2 linked regions of the Massilia litorea genome follow. The protein of the gene in region 2 interacts with the protein of the main gene of each other region in a pairwise test. Links are inferred from orthologs where the notes say so. Each region holds a gene or a part of one and is shown on either strand. Other genes may lie near its edges.

Region 1 (10,395 bases), 2.5 Mb from region 2 along the record:
ACTTGTACCCACCCGGTAGCACGTTCGATCAATCGAGACCGATTTACCCTTTTGCGACCGGCCGCGCCGGATCGCTGCTCCACTCGCTCCACGACCCCGGATACAAGGCCGCACCCGGCATCCCCGCCACCTCCAGCGCCAGCAGGTTGTGACAGGCCGTCACCCCCGACCCGCACTGCATGATGGCCTTTTCAGGATCATCGATCACCCCTGAAAATTCCTCGCGCAGCTGCTCCGGCGCCTTGAAGCGGCCGTCGTTGTGCAGGTTGTCTTTAAAAAAGCGGTTCTTCGCGCCCGGGATATGCCCGCCGACCGGATCGATCGTCTCGTTCTCGCCCCGGAAACGGTCGGCCGCGCGCGCGTCGACCACGGTGCGTTTCTCCGTCTCGATATTCTCCAGTACCTCGGCCACCGTCACGGTCGGTACGAAAGGCGCGTGCAGAGCGATGCTGCCGGACCTGCGCGGCTCTGGCGGATCGGCCGACAAAGGCTGTCCCAGGGCTTGCCAGGCCGGCAGCCCGCCGTCGAGCACGGCCGAGGCCTCATGCCCGATCCAGCGCAGCAGCCACCACAACCTTGCTGCGTACATGCCGCCGTGGGCGTCGTAGGCGACGACCTGGGTGCTGTCGTTCACGCCCCAGCGGCGCAGGGTGTCGACCAGTGCGTCCTTCGAGGGCAGCGGATGGCGCCCGCGGAACGCGCCGTCTTCTCCGCGTTTTTCGCCCGACAGTTCGGTTTCCATGTCGGCGAACAGCGCGTGCGGCAGGTGGCCGGCCGCATAAGCCGCGCGGCCAAAGGCGAGGTCGGCGAGGTCGTGCCGGCAGTCGACGACGACCCAGTCCGGATCGTCGATATGGGCCGCGAGGTCGGCGGCGGAAATCAGGGTCGTGTACATGGGCTTCCTCACAGTTCGCTGGCGATCGGATCGGTCTTCTTGATGGCGGCGCCCTTCGGCGTGCTCTTCGTATTGTAGAACGTCGCGGCGATGCCGGACGCCAGGATCACGCCGATCCCCAGCCACACGTGCCAGTCGAAGCGGTCGCCCCAGAGCGCCAGGCCCCACAGGCTGGAAAACACGATGCCGGTGTACTGCAGGTTCGCCACCACCAGCACCTTGCCGACCCGGTAGGCGCGCGTCATCGCCATCTGCGCCATCAGGGCGGCCGCGCCGATCCCGAGCAGCAGCACCGCGCCGCCCGTCGTGTGGCCATGGAAGGGCATGCCGACCTGCTGGCCGTCGCCGGCCAACACGCCGGCCAGGCCGGCGACCATGGTCGTCAGCGAGAAGTAGAAGACGACGCGGTATTCCGGTTCGCCCATCTGCCCCAGTTTGCGCACCTGCATGTAGGCCATCGCCGAGATCACCGACGAACAGATGCCGGCCAGGCCGCCCAGCCACTGGTGCGATTCGACGGCCGGCTGCAGCACCAGGGTGACGCCGAAGAAGCTGGCGCCCACGGCGACGATCAGCGGCCACTCGACGGTATTCGTTTTCGACCACCAGCCGGCCAGGAACAGGCCGGCGGCGATCCAGATCGGCGCCATGTAGTTCAGGGTCATGGCGGTGGCCAGCGGCAGTTTGCCGATCGCGAAGAACCACAGCCAGAGCGAGGTCACGCCCACAAGGCTGCGAAACAGGTGTTCTTTCGGGAAGGGCGTGCGGAAGCTGCCGCCGCGGTGGCGGACCATGGCGAACAGGATCACGGAGCCGATCAGGCCGCGGTAGAAAAGGAGTTCGGAGGTGGTGTAGAACTCGGAGGCCAGTTTCACGCCGGCGCCCATGGCGGCAAACGCGAAGCTGGCGAACAGCATCCAAAGTGAAGGCATTACGGTCCAGTCGTTACAAGAATCAGGTAGACGATACAGCAGCTTGCGAAGGCGTGCCCGGCACCGCCCGGCGTCCCATCAGGCCGGCCGCAATGCAGGAGCCGAGAATCACGGCGATGCCGGCCCAGACGGTCCAGTGAAAAGCGTCGCCCCAGATCCAGCCGCCGAGGAGGCTGGAAAAGACGATGCCGCTGTACTGCAGGTTGGCCACGACCAGCGTGCGCCCGAGGCGGTAGGCGCGGGTGAGTGCCAGCTGGCCGGCGGTGCCGGTGAGGCCCACGCCGAGCAGCAGGGCGACGCCGCCCCAGCTGGACGGATGCGTGGGTGGGTTGGAAGGCAGTGCCAGCATCCCCGCCAGCCCGGCCGCCACGTTCAGCAGCGAAAAATAGAACACGACCCGGTATTCCGGTTCGCCCTTGCGGCTCAACCTGCGCACCATCAGGTAGGCCAGCGCGGCCAGGGCGCCGGAAGCGAGCGCCATCAGGCCGCCCAGCCACTGGTCGGCGCCAAAGGCCGGACGCAGCACCAGCACGACACCGATGAAACTGACGAGGATCGCGCCGACCAGAGGCCACGCGACACGTCGTTCACCGCGCCACAGGCTCATGCCGACCAGGGCCACGGCGGTCCAGATCGGCGACATGTAGTTGAGGGTGACGGCGGTGGCCAGCGGCAGGCGGGTAATCGCGGCGAACCAGAGCCACAGCGAGATCACGCCGAGCAGGCCGCGCCAGAGATGGGACAGCGGTTCATTCGTGGCGAGGGAACGGCCGGAGACACGGGCCATGAAAAACAGCAGCGCAACCCCGACCAGGCCGCGCACGGTGACGATCTGCGCAATGGAATACTGTTCGGCCGCCAGCTTCACGCAAGTGCCCATCAGGGCAAAGGCGAAGCTGGCGAACAGCATCCATAGGCCAGGCATGCGTTACAGGTCTATCTTGCTGCGATACCACTCATGGAAGTGCTGCATCCCGTCTTCCATCGGCGATTGATACGGCCCGACTTCGTTGACGCCGCGATCGAGCAGGATCTTGCGGCCCGCATCCATGCGCTGGGCGATCTCGTCGTCCTCGACGCAGGTTTCCATGTAGGCCGCGCGTTCGGCTTCGACCAGCTCGCGCTCGAACAGGGCGATCTCTTCCGGATAATAAAACTCGACCACGTTGCGCGTCCTCGTGGGGCTTAGCGGCCACAGCGTCGACACCACCAGCACGTTCGGATACCACTCGACCATGATGTTCGGGTACAGGGTCAGCCAGATCGCGCCCTGTTTCGGCTCCTTGCCGCCATTGAACTTCAGGACCGCTTCCTGCCATTTTTTATAGGTCGGCGAGCCGGCCTTCTGCAGGCCGCGGTTCACGCCGACGGTCTGTACGCTGTAGTCGCGGCCGAAGTCCCATTTCAGGTCTTCGCAGGAGACGAAATTGCCCAGGCCCGGGTGGAAGGGCTCGACGTGGTAATCCTCCAGGTAGACCTCGATGAACGTCTTCCAGTTGTAGTCGACGTCATGGATCTCGACGTGGTCGAACAGGTAGCCGGAAAAGTCGAGGTCCTTCGAGACCGACATCTGCTTGAGCTTGTCCATCACGTCGTAGCCGTTCTGCTCGAACAGCAGGCCGTTCCAGCTTTGCAGCGGCGACTTGGACAGGTTGAGGCAGGGCGTCTCCGCGAAATGCGGGGCGCCGATCAGCTCTCCCTTGAGGTCGTAGGTCCAGCGGTGCAGTGGGCAGACGATGGTGTTGGCGTTGCCGCGGCCATTGAACATCAGCGCCTGGCGGTGACGGCAGACGTTGGACAGCACCTCGATGCCGTTGGCATTGCGCACGAGCATGCGGCCTTCGTTTTCGGAAGGCAGGGTCGCGAAATCGCCCGTTTCCGGCACCATCAGTTCATGGCCGACGTAGCGCGGTCCCTTCTGGAACAGCTGCTCGATTTCGCGCTGCAACAGCGCATTGTCAAAATATACATTTACCGGAAGCTGAGCGCAGGAGCGCGCCAGCTTGGCGTGGGTAGCCAGATCGGACATCCCAACCCCCCTTTATAAAAGCATCACCGCAAAGAAGAGAAAGAATCCAAAGACCAGTATTTTTTTGGAAGGAAATACGGTATTTCGGACAGAACCGGAGATTATAGCGTGGAACGAGCTCAGCCGGGCTCGATAACCTGCTGCGCGTTGGATTGTTGCCCTCCGATGCTCGCTGTACCTCCGTACAGCTGCGCTTCTCGGGCAACACTCCTGCCGCTCGCGACGGTTATCGAGCCCGGGGCCCGTCCCCGATCAACGTGGTCCGTCGCGTGATTGTGGTGCGCAATGGCACAGATAGTGCCGGAAAGGCATGGTTTTCATGAATTCAAAGGCGGTTGCGCTTTCGACGAACTGTTCTATTTAGCAGCTCGGCAATCGCGCCGGACCACCCCTAGGGTGTGGATTGTTTTAAAATACGCGATTCAACTCCCGCGTGGCGCACCCGATGCGCATGGCGGGATCGCCGGCCCAACAAGAAGACACTATGGCAATCAATTCAAACGCGGGAGCAGCGGAGTCGAATACCAGCCCGGCCTCCTTCGAGGAAGCAATGGCTGAGCTGGCCCAGCTCGTCACCCAGATGGAAGGCGGCCAGCTGCCGCTGGAAGCTTCGGTCGCGGCCTATGCGCGCGGCTCGGAGCTGGTGAAGTTTTGCGCGGCCCAGCTGGAAAAGGTCGAGTCCCAGGTGAAGGTGCTCGAGGGCGACATGCTCAAACCCTTCAGCGCCGACGGCGCGGGCGAGGGCGCGTAATGACGCAGATGCTGACGGAGGAACTGCCGTTCGCAGCCTGGATGGCCGGCGTGCAGGCCGAGGTCGAGGATGCGCTCTCGGACTATCTGCCGCCGGCGCACCTGGTGCCGCACAAGCTGCATGAGGCGATGCGCTACACGGTCCTTGGCGGCGGCAAGCGCGTGCGTCCGCTGCTGGTCTACGCCAGCGGCGCCCTGTTCGGGGCCGACCCGCAGGCACTGGCGCGTGCCGCCAGCGCGCTGGAGATGATCCACGCCTATTCGCTGGTGCACGACGACATGCCCTGCATGGACGACGACGAACTGCGCCGCGGCAAACCGACCGTGCACGTCGCCTACGACGAAGCGACGGCGCTGCTGGTCGGCGACGCGTTGCAGGCCCAGGCTTTCCAGGTACTGAGCGGAACCGACACGCTGCCGCCCGTGCGCCTGATCGGCATGCTGCGCCTGCTGGCCGAAGCGGCGGGCTCGAGCGGCATGTGCGGCGGCCAGGCGATCGACCTCGACAGCGTCGGCCTGGCCTTGAGCCTCGAGCAGCTCGAGCGCATGCACCAGCTGAAAACCGGCGCCCTGCTGCGCGCATCGGTGCTGCTGGGCGCACTGTGCGGCAAGGAGTTGAATGACGCCGAACTGGAAAGTTTAAAAGCCTATTCGAAGGCGGTCGGCCTGGCGTTCCAGGTCGTCGACGACGTGCTCGACGCCACGGCCGATTCGGCCACGCTCGGCAAGACCGCCGGCAAGGATGCGGCCGACAACAAGCCGACCTATGTGTCGATCCTCGGCCTGGAAGAATCGAAAGCACTGGCGCAGAAATTGCGGCGCGACGCGCATGACGCGCTGGCGCCATTTGGAGAACAAGCACTGCGGCTGCGCGAACTCGCGGACCTGATCGTGCAGCGGAAGGCCTAAATGAAACTGCTAGAAACCATCAACGACCCGTCTGACCTGCGTATGCTGCCGCGCACGCAACTGACGCCGCTCGCGGACGAGCTGCGCCAGTTCCTGCTGCATTCGGTCTCGAAAACGGGTGGCCACCTGTCCTCGAACCTGGGGACGGTCGAACTGACCATCGCGCTGCACTACGTGTTCGAGACGCCGCACGACCGCATCGTCTGGGACGTGGGCCACCAGACCTATTCCCATAAAATCCTGACCGGCCGCCGCGAGCGCATGAACACGCTGCGCCAGCTGAACGGCCTGTCGGGCTTCCCGAAGCGCGACGAAAGCGAATACGACACCTTCGGCACCGCGCACTCGTCGACCTCGATCTCGGCCGCGCTCGGCATGGCCGCCGCGGCCAAGCTGAAGGGCGAGCACCGCCACGCGATTGCCGTGATCGGCGACGGCTCGATGACGGCCGGCATGGCCTTCGAGGCGCTGAACAATGCGGGCGTCGAGGAAGACTGCAACCTGCTGGTGGTCCTGAACGACAACGACATGTCGATCTCGCCGCCGGTGGGCGCGCTCAACCGCTACCTGGCGCGCTTGATGAGCGGCCAGTTCTACGCCGCGGCCAAGACGGTCGGTAAAAGCGTGCTGCCCGGTCCCGTGCTCGACCTGGCGCGCAAGATCGAGGAACACGCGAAGGGCATGGTGGTCCCGGCCACGATGTTCGAGGAATTCGGTTTCAATTACATCGGCCCGATCGACGGCCATGATCTCGACTCGCTGATCCCGACGCTGGAAAACATCAAGAAGCTCAAGGGCCCGCAGTTCCTGCACGTGGTCACAAAAAAGGGCCAGGGCTACAAGCTGGCCGAGGCCGAACCGATCCTGTACCACGGCACCGGCAAATTCAATCCGACCGAGGGCATCATCCCGGCCACGGCGCCCGCGAAGATCACCTACACCGAAGTCTTCGGCAACTGGCTGTGCGACATGGCGGCGGCAGACCCGCGCCTGGTCGGTATCACGCCGGCGATGCGCGAGGGCTCGGGCATGGTGCGCTTCCATGCGCAATACCCGGAGCGCTATTTCGACGTCGGCATCGCCGAGCAGCACTCGGTGACCTTCGCCGGCGGCCTCGCCACCGAAGGCATGAAGCCGGTGGTCGCGATCTACTCGACCTTCCTGCAGCGCGCCTACGACCAGCTGATCCACGACGTGGCGCTGCAGAACCTGGACGTGACCTTCGCCCTGGACAGGGCCGGCCTGGTCGGCGCCGACGGTGCCACGCACGCCGGCAATTACGATTTGTCCTACCTGCGCTGCATCCCGAACATGGTCGTCATGGCGGCTTCCGACGAGAACGAGTGCCGGCAGATGCTGACCACCGCTTACCACTACCCGGGTCCGGCGGCGGTGCGCTATCCGCGCGGCGCCGGCATCGGCGCGGCCATCCAGCAGGAACTCACCTCGATCGAGATCGGCAAGGGCGAGATCAAGCGCAAGGGCGAAAAGATCGCCATCCTGGCCTTCGGCTCGATGGTGGCGCCGAGCCTGGGCGCGGCCAGCGAACTGAATGCGACGGTTGCCAACATGCGCTTCGTGAAACCGCTCGACCTCGAGCTGGTGAAACAGCTGGCGCTCGAACACGAGGTGCTGGTGACGGTGGAAGAGGGCGCGACCATGGGCGGCGCGGGCAGCGCCGTGGCCGAAGCACTGGCCGCAAACGGCATCGTGAAGCCGTTGCTGATCCTCGGCCTGCCGGATAAGTTCATCGACCAGGGCGACCCGGCGGCGCTGCTGGCCTCGGTCGGGCTCGATGCCAAGGGCATCGCCGCCTCGATCCGCGCGCGCTTTGGCGCGGCGGGGGAACCCAGGCTGGTGGTCAACAACACCTGAAGCAGGAGCAAATAAAAAAGCGGCGCTGATGCGCCGCTTTTTTTCATTGCGCAATAGAAATAATCGTTTCAAAAACCTGAAATGATAGGATAAATAAATCGGAAAACTTTACAGTTGCCGTATGTCATCAGTAACAATTTACCCTAAGTCATTGATTTGTAAGTAATCGCCTTAGCTGGCACGGGTATTGCATATAGAGGCTACAACCCAACTGAAGAGAAATGACTGATCATGAAATTCCTGAAAAAACTCGCTTGTGCCGCAGCTGTTGCAATGACCGTCGCCGGTGGCGCTAACGCCGCTACCGTGTTGAACGACTGGGTCTTCAATCCAATCGGCGGCGGCTATGCCAGCGGCCAGCAAGTCAACGAATACCTGGACGTGAACGGCAACGCCTTCATCCAGATCAACCCGACCGGCGGCTCGAGCTTCTCGTTCGCGGAACACGCAGTGTTCAACATCGTCCAGGCTGACAGCAACAGCCAGCTGTTCCCGGTGAACTACCCAGGCGGCAATATCTCGGCAACCTTCGAAGCGACCGGTACCGGTAACTTCAGCGGCGCCTTCAGCTTCAGCGGCGGCACCATCCGCATGTACCAGAACGCGACCAACCAGTACGGCACGTCGGCTGGCATCTACGGTGCCAACCAGGGCAACATGATCGCCGAGTTCACCGTGCTGGCCGGCGGCGGCGGTCTGGTCGATGCAAGCGGCTCGCCAACCAACAACGGTCAAGTCACCGTGCTGGCCAAGGCTAGCCAGGGTTCGCTGGATTCGGGCTACTTCTTCCGTGAAAACGGCCAGGACCTGTCGACCGAGTCGATCATGGCCTTCGCCTTCACCAACGCCAACACCGTCGCTAACCCGACCAGCATCCTGGTCGACGAAGTCGCTTGCCAGTACGCCAATTTCACCGGCAACGGTTGCAACGGTTCGGCTTACGCCAACACCCCAGGCAGCTTCTTTGTCAGCAACAACGGTCAGTTCAAACTGGCTGAAGTGCCAGAGCCAGGTTCGCTGGCCCTGTTCGGCATCGCCATGCTGGGCGCTGGCGTCGTGAGCCGCAAGCGCGCCAAGAAGGCGTAATGTAGTTTGAATGTGCCGCCCTTGAAAAAGGGCGGACTCAAAAAAAGCCGGTCAGCCAAGCTGACCGGCTTTTTTTATGGCCCTGTCCCGTCCTGGCCTGTCAGCCCGCGGGCTTCCCGAACAGCTCCTCGGCGCGCCGGAACAGGATCCAAGAGGTGGCGATGTATTTGTCGCCGCTGGCCGGCACATGTCCCTTGTGCGTATGCGTGAACCCGGCCGGCGCGATGATCAGGCGTCCCTTGCGCGCTTCCACCTTGCGCCCCTGGTACAGGAATTCGGTCTCGCCGCCCTGCGCCACATCGTTCAGATAAAACTGGAACAGCAGCACCCGGTGCAGCGTCTCGCAGCTGGCGTTCTGCGGATAGACTTCCGAATGCCAGTGGTGGTAGCCGCCGGTCCCCTGCAAATACTTCTGCAGGTTGATCGGCCCGCAGCGGTACATCGACTGCAGCAGCGCGCCAAGATGCGGCCGGCCGCATTCGTCGAAGTTCTCCAGCGACAGCGCCACCGGCTGGCCGGTGCGCGGATGCGCCACCATCGGCGCCAGCGCGCCCAGCACCAGTGCGCGGTACTGGTCGATATACGCCGTCAGATGCTGTGCCACGGCAGACATCATCAGGTTGCCGACGTCATGCCATTCCTTGTGCGGGCCGATGGTCAGGTCCCAGCTGTCCTTCTTGCTGGTGTCGACGCCGTTGCCGGTGCGCCCGCGCACGACCTTGTCGCTGGCATTGAAACGGTTGATGATCGCGTCGCATTGTTCGGGCGTGAGGGCGTTGTCGTAGATGCCGATGAAGTCGTCCAAGGTCGATCCTGTTCGCTGGTGGGTTGCACTGTTGGGGTGGATTGTGCCCATCAGTGTACCGCGCTGCAGGCTGCCGTGGACGCTGGCCTTGCCTGCGCGTCGAGGACGCATGCATTTCTATCGTGCAACCCGTATTGACGAGTTTTGATACCGTATGTATCAGAACGCGGGAGGCCTCACCGAGCGGAACGGTTCTGCCAGCCTACCTGCGCGTCAATGGAGATAATCGATGAAAACGAAGTGGTCTACCATGCCGCTCGGCCTTGCGCTACTGTACGCAGGGCTGCACGCGGGAATCGCCGGCGCCGCCAACCCGGCGGCAGGCAGCGTTACCGACCGCACGACCTCGACGGCCTATACGTCCGGCCCTTTCCTGGTGCCCAACACCAGCGGACTGGCCGGCAGTGTCACCTGCAATGCCGCCTTGCCGTGCGACGACTTCACGCTGAAGGTCGACGTGCCTGCCGCGTACGCGGCGGACCACAACCTGACCGTGCGTGTGCAATGGGCCAACGCCAGCGCGGACTTCGACCTGTACGTGCTGGACGAGGCCGGCAACATCGTCGGTTCGGCCGCTTCGTCGAGCGACCCCGAGGTCGCCGTGTTGCCCGCGGTGACCGGCACCTACACCATCCGCATCGTGCCGTTCGCGCCGTTGGGCGAGAGCATCAGCGCCAGCGTCGAACTCGCAGCGAAGCCGGTCGCGCCGGCCCCCGGCAGCGGTCCGTCGCCCAGCTATACGAGCTACCAGCCGCCGGCCGCCAGCGGGCTCGGCAAGAACGCGGGCGAACCCTCGATCGGCGCCAACTGGAAGTCCGGCAAGGTGATGTTCCAGTCGAATACCCAGACCCTGCGCGTCGGCTTCGACGACAGCGTCAAGCCCGCCTCCGCCACCTGGGTGGCGAAGAGCGCCGCACCGCCGCAATGCACCGCGGTGACCGGCCTCGACCCGATCCTGTGGACCGACTCGAAGCTGGGCCGCACCATCGAATCCCAGCTGCTGGCCAATCCGGTTGTCAACAGCCTGTCCTGCTACACCGACGACGATGCCGAAACCTGGACGCCGACCCAGGGCGGCGGCGTGGGCCAGGGCGTCGACCACCAGAGCATCGGC
Region 2 (10,466 bases):
CTTCCTGGCGCCCGAACTGGCGCGCGAGATCCTGGCGACCCGGCGGGTCTGCCTGGCCGGCAGCGGCGCCCCGACCGGCGTTGCCGAGCGCGACGGCGAGGGCTGGCGCATCGACGGCCTGTGGGACTATGCCAGCGGGGCGCCGATGGCGACCCATTTCACCTTCAATGCGGTGCTGCATGAAGGCGGCCGGCCGCTGCTCGACGACGCCGGCCAGCCGCGCATATCAGCCTTCGTGGTGCCGGCCGCAATGGTCAACATCGTACCGAACTGGCGCACCATCGGTCTGCGCGCGACCGCCTCGCACGCCTACGAGGTGCGCAGCAGCTGGGTGCATGCGCGCCACGCCTTCGCGATCGATCCGGCCTGCGCGCGCGAACAGGGGCCGCTGTACCGCTTCCCCTTCATGGCCTTCGCCTTCGTCACCCTGGCCGCCAACCTGGCCGGCATGGGTGCCCATTTCGTCGAGCTGGCGCAGGAATCGATGGCGCACCGGCGTCACCGCTTCGGCAATGGCGAAGCGCTGCTGTCGGTGCCGGCCGTGCGCGCCGTGCTGGACGCAGCGCGCAGCGGACTGGACGAGGCGAGGGCGCAACTCTACCTGCAGCTCGACGCCACCTGGGAGCGGGTTGCAGGCGGCGCCCGGGTCGATGCCGAGGAGGCGGACCGGCTGCAAGCCCTGGCGATGGCCTGGGTGAACGCGGCGCGGCGTGCGGTCGATACCTTGTATCCCTACTGCGGCCTGTACGCGGCGCGCGAGGACAGCGAGATCAACCGGGTCTGGCGCGATTTTCATACGGCGTCGCAGCATGCGCTGCTGATGCCGTAAGCGCGCTCAGATATTCGTCTGGTCCGGTGGAATGCCTGCAGGAATCGACGCAGACGGGCTGCCGGCATCCGCCCCGCCACGGGCGAGCGCATCGCAACCAAGCACGAAACTTGTCATCGTGAGCGAACCCATCACGCCGCCGTCGACCAGCACCCTGGCCGGCGTCCGGTCGGCCAGCGCCAGCCCCGCGATATAGGCGAGCGGCAGAAAGTGCTCGGGCGTCGGCACCGCCAGCCGCCAGGCCGGGTGATCGGCCAGGCGCCCCAGCTGCGCCGGGTCGCCGGTCATGATGTCCCGGGCTTCGCGGTCGAAATCCTCGGCCCAGTCGAAGGCGGCATCGAGCATGTTGCGGTCCATGCGCCGCAGGTTGTGGACGACATTTCCGCTGCCGATGATCAGAATGCCGCTGTCGCGCAGCGGGGCGAGCCGCCGGCCCAGTTCGATGTGATACGCCAGGTGTTCGCCAGCGTGGATCGACAACTGCAGCACGGGAATATCGGCTTGCGGGAACACGTGGGCCAGCACCGACCAGGTGCCGTGGTCCAGTCCCCAGCTGTCGCGGTCGAGGGCGACGAAGCCCGGGCGCACGGCGGCCGCGATCTCCTCGGCAATCTCCGGCGCGCCTGGCGCCGGATAATCGAAGTCGAACAATGCCTGCGGGAAGCCGTAGAAGTCGTGGATCACGCGCGGTCTCGCCATGGCGGTCAGGGCGCTGCCGTGGATGAACCAGTGCGCGGAAATCACCAGGATCGCGCGCGGGCGCGGCAGGCTCTCGCCGAAGGCGCGCCAGGCCGCGGTATAGCGGTTCGATTCCAGGGTGTTCATGGGACTGCCGTGGCCGATGAAGGCGGCGGGCATGCGCTTGGTTTCTTGCATGGACATCCTCGCGATGGTCGGTTCTGCGCGCAGGTCAATTTAGCACGAAGCGTGGGCGTCGAGCGCCAGCTGCGCCGCTTCGTGCCGGCCGCGCGCGCTTCATGACCGGGCAGGCCGCCCGCGCTGCGCCGCAGCTGTCGTAAACCGTTCTCCCATGAATGCCAGGAAGGCCTGCACGCGCGGGGCCAGGTGCTTGCGGCTCTGGTAGACCAGGTACAGGGGCTCCGCAGGCGGCTGGTAGGACGTCATCACCGGCACCAGCCGCCCGCTACGCAAATCCTCGCCCACGTGAAACTCTGCCAGCCTTACCAGGCCCAGTCCCTGGCGCGCCAGCTGCAGCAGCATGTCGCCCTGGTTGGCGCCGACATTGCCCCTGGCCGCGACCGTCCGCGCTTCGCCTTTGTCCATGAGCGGCCACGCATTCCAATGCGTGCGGTGGCTGAAGTTGATGCAGTTGTGGCGGGCCAGGTCCTCCGGGGTCTGCGGCGTGCCGTGCCGGTCGAGATAGGCGGGCGCGGCGCAGATGATCCAGGGGCTGTCGAGCAGGCGCCGTGCCACCAGCGAGGAATCGGGCAGGGGACCGCCCTGGATCGAGACGTCGATGCGCTGCTCCACGAAATCGACCGGCTCGTTGCTGAGGTGGAATTCCACGCGCAGCTTCGGATAAGCCGCGAGAAAGTCGCCGATGACGGGCGCAAGCTGGTATTTCGCGAAGGTCACCATCGAATGCACGCGCAATGTGCCGCTGACCTCGCCCGAGCAGGTCTTGACCGCGTTCTCGGCGCTGCGCAAGGCGGCGAAGATGTCCTGGCCTTCGTCGTACAGGACCTGGCCAGCCTCGGTCGGCGTCAGCTTGCGCGCGCCGCGGTGGAACAGGCGCACGTTCAGGCTGTCTTCCAGGCGCGCGACGAGCTTGCTCACCGCCGAGGGCGTCAGGTCGAGCCGGCGTCCGGCCGCCGAAAAATTGCCGTCCTCGACGGCCGCCATGAACACCTCGAGTTCGCTCAAATGTATCGCCACCTGCGCCCCACCTGTGAAATTTCGTCATAGCCCATTGACGATTATCGCATTGTTCGCACGGGATGCGCAGCGCAAGATGGCCTCTTCCCGGTATTCCCGGCACCGCCCGCGCCACGGCGCAAACGAACAAGGAGATCCTATCGTGTCCAAGTCGACCGAACGTACCCACCCGAGCAGCCTGAAGGGCTTTTCCCAGCCAATTCCCCGCTTCGCCATCGCCGACCTGGTGGTGCCGGACGCCGTGCCGGAAGACGAGCGCGAATGGGTGCCGCAGGCGCCCAACGTCTGGTTCCGCCCGCTGATCCTGAATGTCACGCAAGGCTATTTCGTCAACGTGCTGCGCGTACGGAAAAGCGGCGTGCTCTCGCGTCACCGGCACGACGGCCCGGTCCACGCGCATGTGCTCAAGGGCCGCTGGTACTACCTCGAGCATGACTGGACCGCAACCGAGGGTTCGTATGCCCACGAAATTCCCGGCGAGATCCACACGCTGTACGTGCCCGAGGACGTCAGCGAAATGATGACGCTGTTCCATGTCACCGGCGCATATACCTATCTCGACGAGGAGGGTAAGCCGGTCGGCTACGAAGACGTGTTCACCAAGCTGGAAGCGGCGGTCAAGCATTATGAGACCGTGGGACTGGGCAGCGACTACGTGCGCCGCTTCATCCGCTAGCCCGCCGGTCCACGACGCTCGCCCGATAACAGGAGACAGATCCGCCGAAGCCGCGGGTTTCACATCAGATGAAAACAAGGAGCAGCAACATGAACACCGACACCGCCGGCATGGCGATTCCGCTTGCACCCGGCGCCGCCGCGCCCGATGAGCAGGCCAGGGTTTACCGCAGGGTCAACCTGCGATTGATCCCTTTCCTGTTCATCTGCTATGTCGCGGCCTATCTCGACCGCATCAATATCGGTTTCGCGCAGCTCCAGATGAAGGCCGACCTGGGTTTCAGCGATGCCGTCTACGGCCTTGGCGCCGGCATTTTCTTCTTCGGCTATGCGCTGTTCGAGGTGCCGAGCAATTTGCTCCTGGTACGCATCGGCGCACGCAAGACCCTGCTGCGCATCATGGTCCTGTGGGGCCTGACCTCGGCCGGCATGATGTTCGTGCGGACACCGACACAACTGTATATCGCGCGTTTCCTGTTGGGCCTGTTCGAAGCGGGTTTCTTCCCGGGCATCATCCTCTATTTCACCTATTGGTATCCCTCGAAAATGCGTGCCAGGATCATCGCGCTGTTCATGTCGGGCATGGCGGTGGCGGGCATCGTCGGCGGGCCGCTCTCGGGCTGGATCATGAACGACATGGCCGGCGTCAACGGCTGGGCCGGCTGGCAGTGGATGTTCCTGATCGAAGGCATCCCTGCCATTTTCCTGGGCCTGATGGCGTGGTTGATGCTGGCCGACCGCCCGGGCCAGGCCAGGTGGTTGTCGGCACGCGAAAAGGACATCATCGAGCAAACCCTGCAGCAGGACCGTCACGACCTGGGTCCTGCGCACCACAGCTCGCTGCGCCAGGCGCTGAGCGACCCGAAGATTTACATTCTCGCATTCAGCTACTTCACCTTCATTGCCGGCACCTATGTGATCACGTTCTGGCTGCCGACCATCATCAAGAGCTTCGGCATCGCCGACCCGCTGCGTATCGGCCTGTTGACGGCCATCCCCTACATCGTCGGCGCGATCGGCATGGTGCTCCTGAGCCGGCACTCGGACCGCACCCGCGAGCGCCGCTGGCATGCGGCCGGCGCCGCCTTCCTCGGCGGGGCAGGGCTGGTGGCGGCAAGCCTGCTGCCCGGCCACCTGGCGCTGGCGCTGGTGGCGCTATCGTTCGCAACGATCGGCATCCTGGCCACCATGCCGCTGTTCTGGGCGATGCCGACAGCTTACCTGTCGGGACCGGCCGCGGCGGGCGGAATTGCGCTGATCAATTCCCTGGGCCTGATCGGCGGTTTCGTCAGTCCCTTCGTGATCGGCTGGTTCAAGACCGCGACCGGTAGCGTCAACTACGGCTTGTACTTCGTGACGGCGCTGATGGTGCTGGGCGGGATTGCCTTGCTGGTCGGCGTGCCGGCGAAGGCGCTGCGCGAGAAACGCGTAGCTTGAGGTGAACGATACGCAAGTCCCGCAACAGGAAGTTTCGTGCAGGACTTGCGCAATGCCGCTGAGCAGTTATAATGCCAAGCTCAATTCCCTGATAGCTCAGTCGGTAGAGCGACGGACTGTTAATCCGCAGGTCCCTGGTTCGAGTCCAGGTCGGGGAGCCAGAATATGAAAGGCCGCATCGAAAGATGCGGCCTTTTTTGTTTTACGCGCCGCCCACCGGCTTGACCTTCGATGCCGCGAGCAGCGCCCGCTCGCGCGCCGTGTCCACATCGCCCGCCGTCGCCAGCGCCACGCCCATGCGCCGGCGCGCGAACGATTCCGGCTTGCCGAACAGGCGGATGTCGGTGTCCGGGACCGTCAAAGCCTCGGCCACGCCTTCGAAGGCGATCCCTTTCGCATCGAGCTGGCCGTAAATGACGGCCGAGGCACCCGGCGCGCGCAAGGCCGTGTTGACCGGCAGCCCAAGGACAGCCTTTGCGTGCAGCTCGAATTCGCTCTGCACCTGCGTCGCCATCGTCACCATGCCGGTGTCGTGCGGGCGTGGGCTCACTTCCGAGAACCAGACCATGTCGCCCTTCACGAACAGCTCGACGCCGAACACGCCCAGGCCGCCGAGGTTGCTTGTCACTTTTTCCGCGATGTCGCGCGAACGTGCCAGGGCCAGCGCGCTCATCGGATGCGGCTGCCAGGATTCCACGTAGTCGCCCTGCACCTGCTTGTGGCCGATCGGTTCGCAGAAACCCGTCTGCGTCGTGCCGTCGGCAGCGCGCGAGCGCACCGTCAGCAGCGTGATTTCGTAGTCGAAATCGATAAAGCCTTCGGCGATCACGCGGCCGGCATCGACGCGTCCGCCGGCGGCGGCGTAGTCCCAGGCGGCTTTCACGTCGGCCGCGCTGTCGAGTTTCGACTGGCCCTTGCCCGAGGACGACATCACCGGTTTCACCACGCAGGGGAAACCGACGAAAGCGCAGGCCTGTTCCAGTTCTTCCAGGCTGCTGGCGAAGCGGTAGGGAGACGTTGCCAGGCCCAGTTCCTCGGCGGCGAGGCGGCGGATGCCTTCGCGGTTCATCGTCAGCTGGGTGGCGCGCGCGGTCGGGATGCAGGTGATCGTGCCCGCCGCTTCCAGCTCGGCCAGGGTGTCGGTGGCGATCGCCTCGATCTCGGGGATCACGAGGTCGGGCTGCTCCTGCGCGATCAGGGCACGGAGCGCGGCGCCGTCGGTCATGTCGATGACATGGGCGCGGTGCGCGACCTGGTGGCCGGGCGCGTTCGGGTAGCGGTCGACGGCGATGACTTCGACGCCGAGGCGTTGCAGGGAAATGATGACTTCCTTGCCGAGTTCGCCGGAGCCGAGCAGCATCACGCGCGTGGCGGAAGGAGAGAGGGGAGTGCCGAAAATGCGGGGAGTGGTCATGGTGTCATGGAGTGGGATGGCAGGGTGCTGCGACTATAGCAAAGGCGCGCTTTGGGCGTGCAAGGACGAAAAATTTGTCCGGGACTCGCCAAACTCGGATTGGCCCGCTATAATGTTGCCTCAATTCCCTGATAGCTCAGTCGGTAGAGCGACGGACTGTTAATCCGCAGGTCCCTGGTTCGAGTCCAGGTCGGGGAGCCAGAATACGAAAGGCCGCGTCGAAAGATGCGGCCTTTTTTGTTTGTTGACGTGCGTCGATACGCACACGCTGCAACGCGTGGGCTCAAGAGCCCGGTGAAGCCGTCCTTGATGCCATTGGCCTCAAGGACCCCTAGGTCATGCAGGCACCAGGGTGCTTGTCGACTTCACTCCTTCCGTTGTCAGCGGCGCCAGCCGCTCGAACCACGGCGCCGCCTGTTCCAGCTGGTGCGCCAGCTGCAGCAGCTTGTCCTCGCTCCCGAAACGCCCGACGAACTGTACGCCCAGCGGCAGGCCGGCGGCCGTCCAGTGCAGCGGCACCGACATCGCCGGCGTCCCGGTCAGATTGGCCAGCTGGGTGAACGGCACGTAGCGCAGGCTGTCGCGCGCGATCTTGTTGACCGTGCCTTCCAATAAACCCAGGCGCGCCAGGATGCCGAGCAGGCCGCTGCGCTGGAGCAGGTCGAGCACGAATTGCTCGCCGCGCGGCGGGTCTCCTTCGCCGTGGCGGATCGGTGGATGGGCCAGCGTCGGCGTCAGCAGCATGTCGTAGCGTGCGTGGAAGCGCGCCAGCGCGCGCGAAAATTCGTTCCATTTGGCCAGCTGGGTCGTCAGGCGCCCGGCCGGGATGCTCGCGCCCAGCGTCCCCAGCAGCCGTGCCGTCAGCTCGACGTCGCCCGCGCCGGCGCCGAGCGCCTTGCCGCGCGCAAGCATTGCCGGCACCTGGCCGAAATACACGTGCAGGAAACTCTCCGCCAGTGCCGCGCCGTCGAGTTCGGGCGCGGCTTCCTCGACTTCATGGCCGAGCCCGCGCAGCAGTTGCACGGCACGCTGAACGGCGGCCACCGCTTCGGGGTGGACCTCGGTGCCGATCGGCGAGACGGTACTGAAGCCGATGCGCAGCTTGCCGGGATCGCGCCTGACGAGTTCGCGGTAGGGGGCGGCAGTCGGGGCGATGTCGAACGGGTCGCCCGGCTCGTGGCCGGCCAGGATGTCCAGCGCCAGGGCCGAATCGCGCACGCTGCGCGAGAGAACCCCTTCGCTCGAGGCGCCGAACCAGACTTCGCCGATGGCCGGCCCCGAAGACACCCGGCCGCGCGAGGCGCGCAAGCCGAACAGGCCGCAACAGGCGGCCGGGATGCGGATCGAGCCGCCGCCGTCATTGCCCGCCGCCATCGGCACGATGCCGGCCGCGACCGCGGCTGCCGCGCCGCCGCTCGAGCCGCCCGGCGTGTGCCCGAGGTTCCAGGGATTGCTGGCGCGCCCATACAGCACCGGGTCGGTGACGGCCTTCAGGGCAAACTCGGGGAGATTGGTCTTGCCGAAGATGACCAGGCCCGCTTCCAGGTAGCGCCGTACGACGGCCGCATGTTCGGTCGGCACGTAGCCGCGCATCGAGCGGCTGCCGAAGCTGGTCGGTACGCCTGCATAATCCTGCACGCCGTCCTTGATCAGGAAGGGCACGCCTGCCAGCGGTCCGGCGAGCGAACGGGCCAGCTGCGCACGCGCCTGCGGTTCGAGCAGCCGGCACACGGCATTGATGCGTCCGTGCACCTCGGCATTGCGGGCCAGGGCCAGGTCGAGCAGTTCAGAAGCTGTCACGTCGCCGTGCTTGACGAGGGCGGCGAGGGCGGTGGCGTCGTGTTGCAGGTAATCCGCGAAATCCATGAGGCATCCTGTGAACGGTATGCCAACATGAAATGGCTTTATCGCAATATTGTCAAGTTAAAATCAAATCCGTCATTTCCGGCGCTTCTTGTCGTTGGAGGTGTAGGTGCGCGTATAAAAGTCGGGCGGCTTCTTCGCCACCCACGCGATGAAGGCGCGGATCTCCTCGTGGCCGCGCAGGGCGTCCCAGGTGTGATAGCTGCGCAGCAGTTCGCGCTCGGTGAAGGCCGAGTGGATCTTGCGATGGCAGATCTTGTGGATCGGGAACTGTTCCTTGCCCTTGAAGGTCTTCGGTACCAGATGGTGGCGGTCGATGTTGACCGTGCCCAGTTCGCGACCGCACAAGGGGCAAATTGGATCGTGCATGCTTCCCCGTTCGGCAAAAAAACGCTGTCAATACAAGGTGGTGGCGAATCCCGGGGCGTCAAGCACGATAGTGAAATTGATGAACTCGCTTTTCACATTGGTGTAGAATCAACGCTTCACAAAATGCAACTTGGCCTCTGCGATGTCGGCAAAACGAGGTCTTGATACCGATGATCGAAGACGATTCGAATTCCTGTTCGATCCTGCTGATCGATGACGAGCCTTTTGCACAGCAAATCATCGAGCATGGGCTGAAAACCTGCGTCAAGCACGTACTGCGTTACGAGTCCAGCCCGGCGCGGGCCGCCGACCTGGCGCGCGAGCTGAACGTCACCGTCGTGCTGGTCGACCTGCGCATGCCCGACCTCGACGGCTTCGAAGTCACCCGCCGCCTGCGCGCCAATCCCGATACCGAACACATCCCCGTCATCATGCTGTCGTCCGAAGACGATCCGGAAGTCAAGGCGCAAGCCTTTGCCGCCGGCGCCAACGACTACATGGTGAAATGGCCCGATCCGCGCGAACTGGTGGCGCGCGTCCAGTACCACAGCGACGCCTGCGTCGCCCGGCGCGAACGCGATGCGGCCTTTGCCTCGCTGCGCGTGAGCCAGCAGCAATTGGCCGCCAGCGAATCGGCCCTGCACCAGGCGCAGAAGATGGAAGCCATCGGCCAGCTGACCGGCGGCGTGGCCCACGATTTCAATAACGTGCTGCAAATCATCGGCGGCAACCTGCAACTGCTGAAACTCGTCGGCGGCCTGAACGAAGCAGGACGCGCGCGTGTCGAGATGGCGCTGGCCGGCGTCGAGCGCGGCGCCAAGCTGTCCTCGCACCTGCTCGCCTTTGCACGGCGCCAGCCGCTGCAGGCGGTCGTCCTGAATCCCGGCCACCTGCTGCGCGACATGGACGACATGATGCGCCGCGTGCTCGGGCCGAATGCGCGCATCGTCACCGACATCGATCCTTCGCTGTGGAGCACGGTCGCCGATCCGAACCAGCTGAACAACGTATTACTGAACCTCGCCATCAACGCGCGCGACGCGATGGGCGGCAACGGCACCTTGCTGATCAGGGCCAGCAACGCGGGCGGCGACGCACCTGGCCCTGGTGCGATGCTGCCGCCCGGCGTTTCGCCCGGCGAATATGTCGTCATCGAAGTGGCCGATACCGGCAAGGGCATGCCGCCCGACGTCCTGCAGCGTGCCTTCGAACCCTTCTTCACCACCAAGCCGGTCGGGCAGGGCACGGGCCTGGGCCTGTCGATGGCCTATGGTTTCGTGAAGCAGTCGGGCGGAGAAATCGTGCTCAGCAGCGAAGTCGGACGCGGCACCAGCGTGCGCATCTTCCTGCCGCGCAGCGAAACCGAAGCGGCACAGCCGGAAGCCCATGTGGACGTGCCGCTGTTCGGCGGCCTGGAGACGATCCTGGTGGTGGAAGACGAGGAAGACGTGCGCAGCTCGACCTGCGCGATCCTGTCCGCGCTCGGCTACCAGGTGCTCGAAGCCTGCGACGCCGCCGGCGCGATTGCGCTGGTCGAGAGCGGGCGCCAGATCGACCTGGTGTTCACCGACGTCATCATGCCGGGGCCGGTGAGCAGCCTGCAACTCGGCGAAGCAGTGCGCGAGCATCTGCCGAATGCGCAGATTTTATATACCTCGGGTTATGCGGAAGGGGTATTGGCGCACGAGGGCAAGGTCAGCGCCTCGGTGCATTTGCTGCAGAAACCGTATCATCCGGATGCGCTCAGTGCGCGCATCCGTCATTTGCTGCGGCCCGGACGCAATGCCGGCGCGGCGGCCAACGCGCAATGCGCGGCCAACAGTGCGGGCGCCACGGCGGCCTGAGCCGCAGGCAACCCCGGCGATCAGTTGGGCGGAATATAGCGGAACGAACCCGGCGGCGGTTCGTTCAGCACTGCCCAGAAAATCCCCAGGTCGGCGATCGCGCGCACGAATTCCTTGAAATCGACCGGCTTCACCACAT

Evidence for each region.
Region 1: the proteins of purT (region 2) and LPB04_RS01740 interact in binary tests that used the Escherichia coli proteins (3 or more experiments, as listed by UniProt). The link is inferred for Massilia litorea from one-to-one orthologs.

The regions. Positions count from the first base shown.
Region 1 is NZ_CP062941.1:401,297-411,691, reverse strand. The notes cover bases 3,660-6,560. They hold LPB04_RS01740 (polyprenyl synthetase family protein), read left to right. Parts: upstream 3,660-4,606; coding sequence 4,607-5,515; downstream 5,516-6,560. Other genes in these bases: dxs (1-deoxy-D-xylulose-5-phosphate synthase), read left to right, coding at 5,516-6,560; LPB04_RS01745 (exodeoxyribonuclease VII small subunit), read left to right, coding at 4,341-4,607; LPB04_RS01750 (aromatic ring-hydroxylating oxygenase subunit alpha), read right to left, coding at 3,660-3,856. In the rest of the region: LPB04_RS01765 (sulfurtransferase), read right to left, coding at 44-895; LPB04_RS01760 (DMT family transporter), read right to left, coding at 904-1,827; LPB04_RS01755 (DMT family transporter), read right to left, coding at 1,850-2,752; more of LPB04_RS01750, read right to left, coding at 2,756-3,659; more of dxs, read left to right, coding at 6,561-7,390; flocculation-associated PEP-CTERM protein PepA, read left to right, coding at 7,622-8,476; LPB04_RS01725 (2OG-Fe(II) oxygenase), read right to left, coding at 8,577-9,281; LPB04_RS01720 (CARDB domain-containing protein), read left to right, coding at 9,511-10,395.
Region 2 is NZ_CP062941.1:2,879,850-2,890,315, forward strand. What follows is about bases 4,146-7,117. They hold purT (formate-dependent phosphoribosylglycinamide formyltransferase), read right to left. Parts: upstream 6,252-7,117; coding sequence 5,040-6,251; downstream 4,146-5,039. Other genes in these bases: LPB04_RS12860 (MFS transporter), read left to right, coding at 4,146-4,837; LPB04_RS12880 (amidase), read right to left, coding at 6,588-7,117. Outside these bases: LPB04_RS12840 (acyl-CoA dehydrogenase family protein), read left to right, coding at 1-829; ygiD (4,5-DOPA-extradiol-dioxygenase), read right to left, coding at 836-1,705; LPB04_RS12850 (LysR family transcriptional regulator), read right to left, coding at 1,805-2,713; LPB04_RS12855 (2,4'-dihydroxyacetophenone dioxygenase family protein), read left to right, coding at 2,868-3,401; more of LPB04_RS12860, read left to right, coding at 3,491-4,145; more of LPB04_RS12880, read right to left, coding at 7,118-8,117; LPB04_RS12885 (hypothetical protein), read right to left, coding at 8,190-8,483; LPB04_RS12890 (response regulator), read left to right, coding at 8,654-10,327; LPB04_RS12895 (response regulator), read right to left, coding at 10,348-10,466. UniProt on the Escherichia coli protein: Involved in the de novo purine biosynthesis. Catalyzes the transfer of formate to 5-phospho-ribosyl-glycinamide (GAR), producing 5-phospho-ribosyl-N-formylglycinamide (FGAR). Formate is provided by PurU via hydrolysis of 10-formyl-tetrahydrofolate.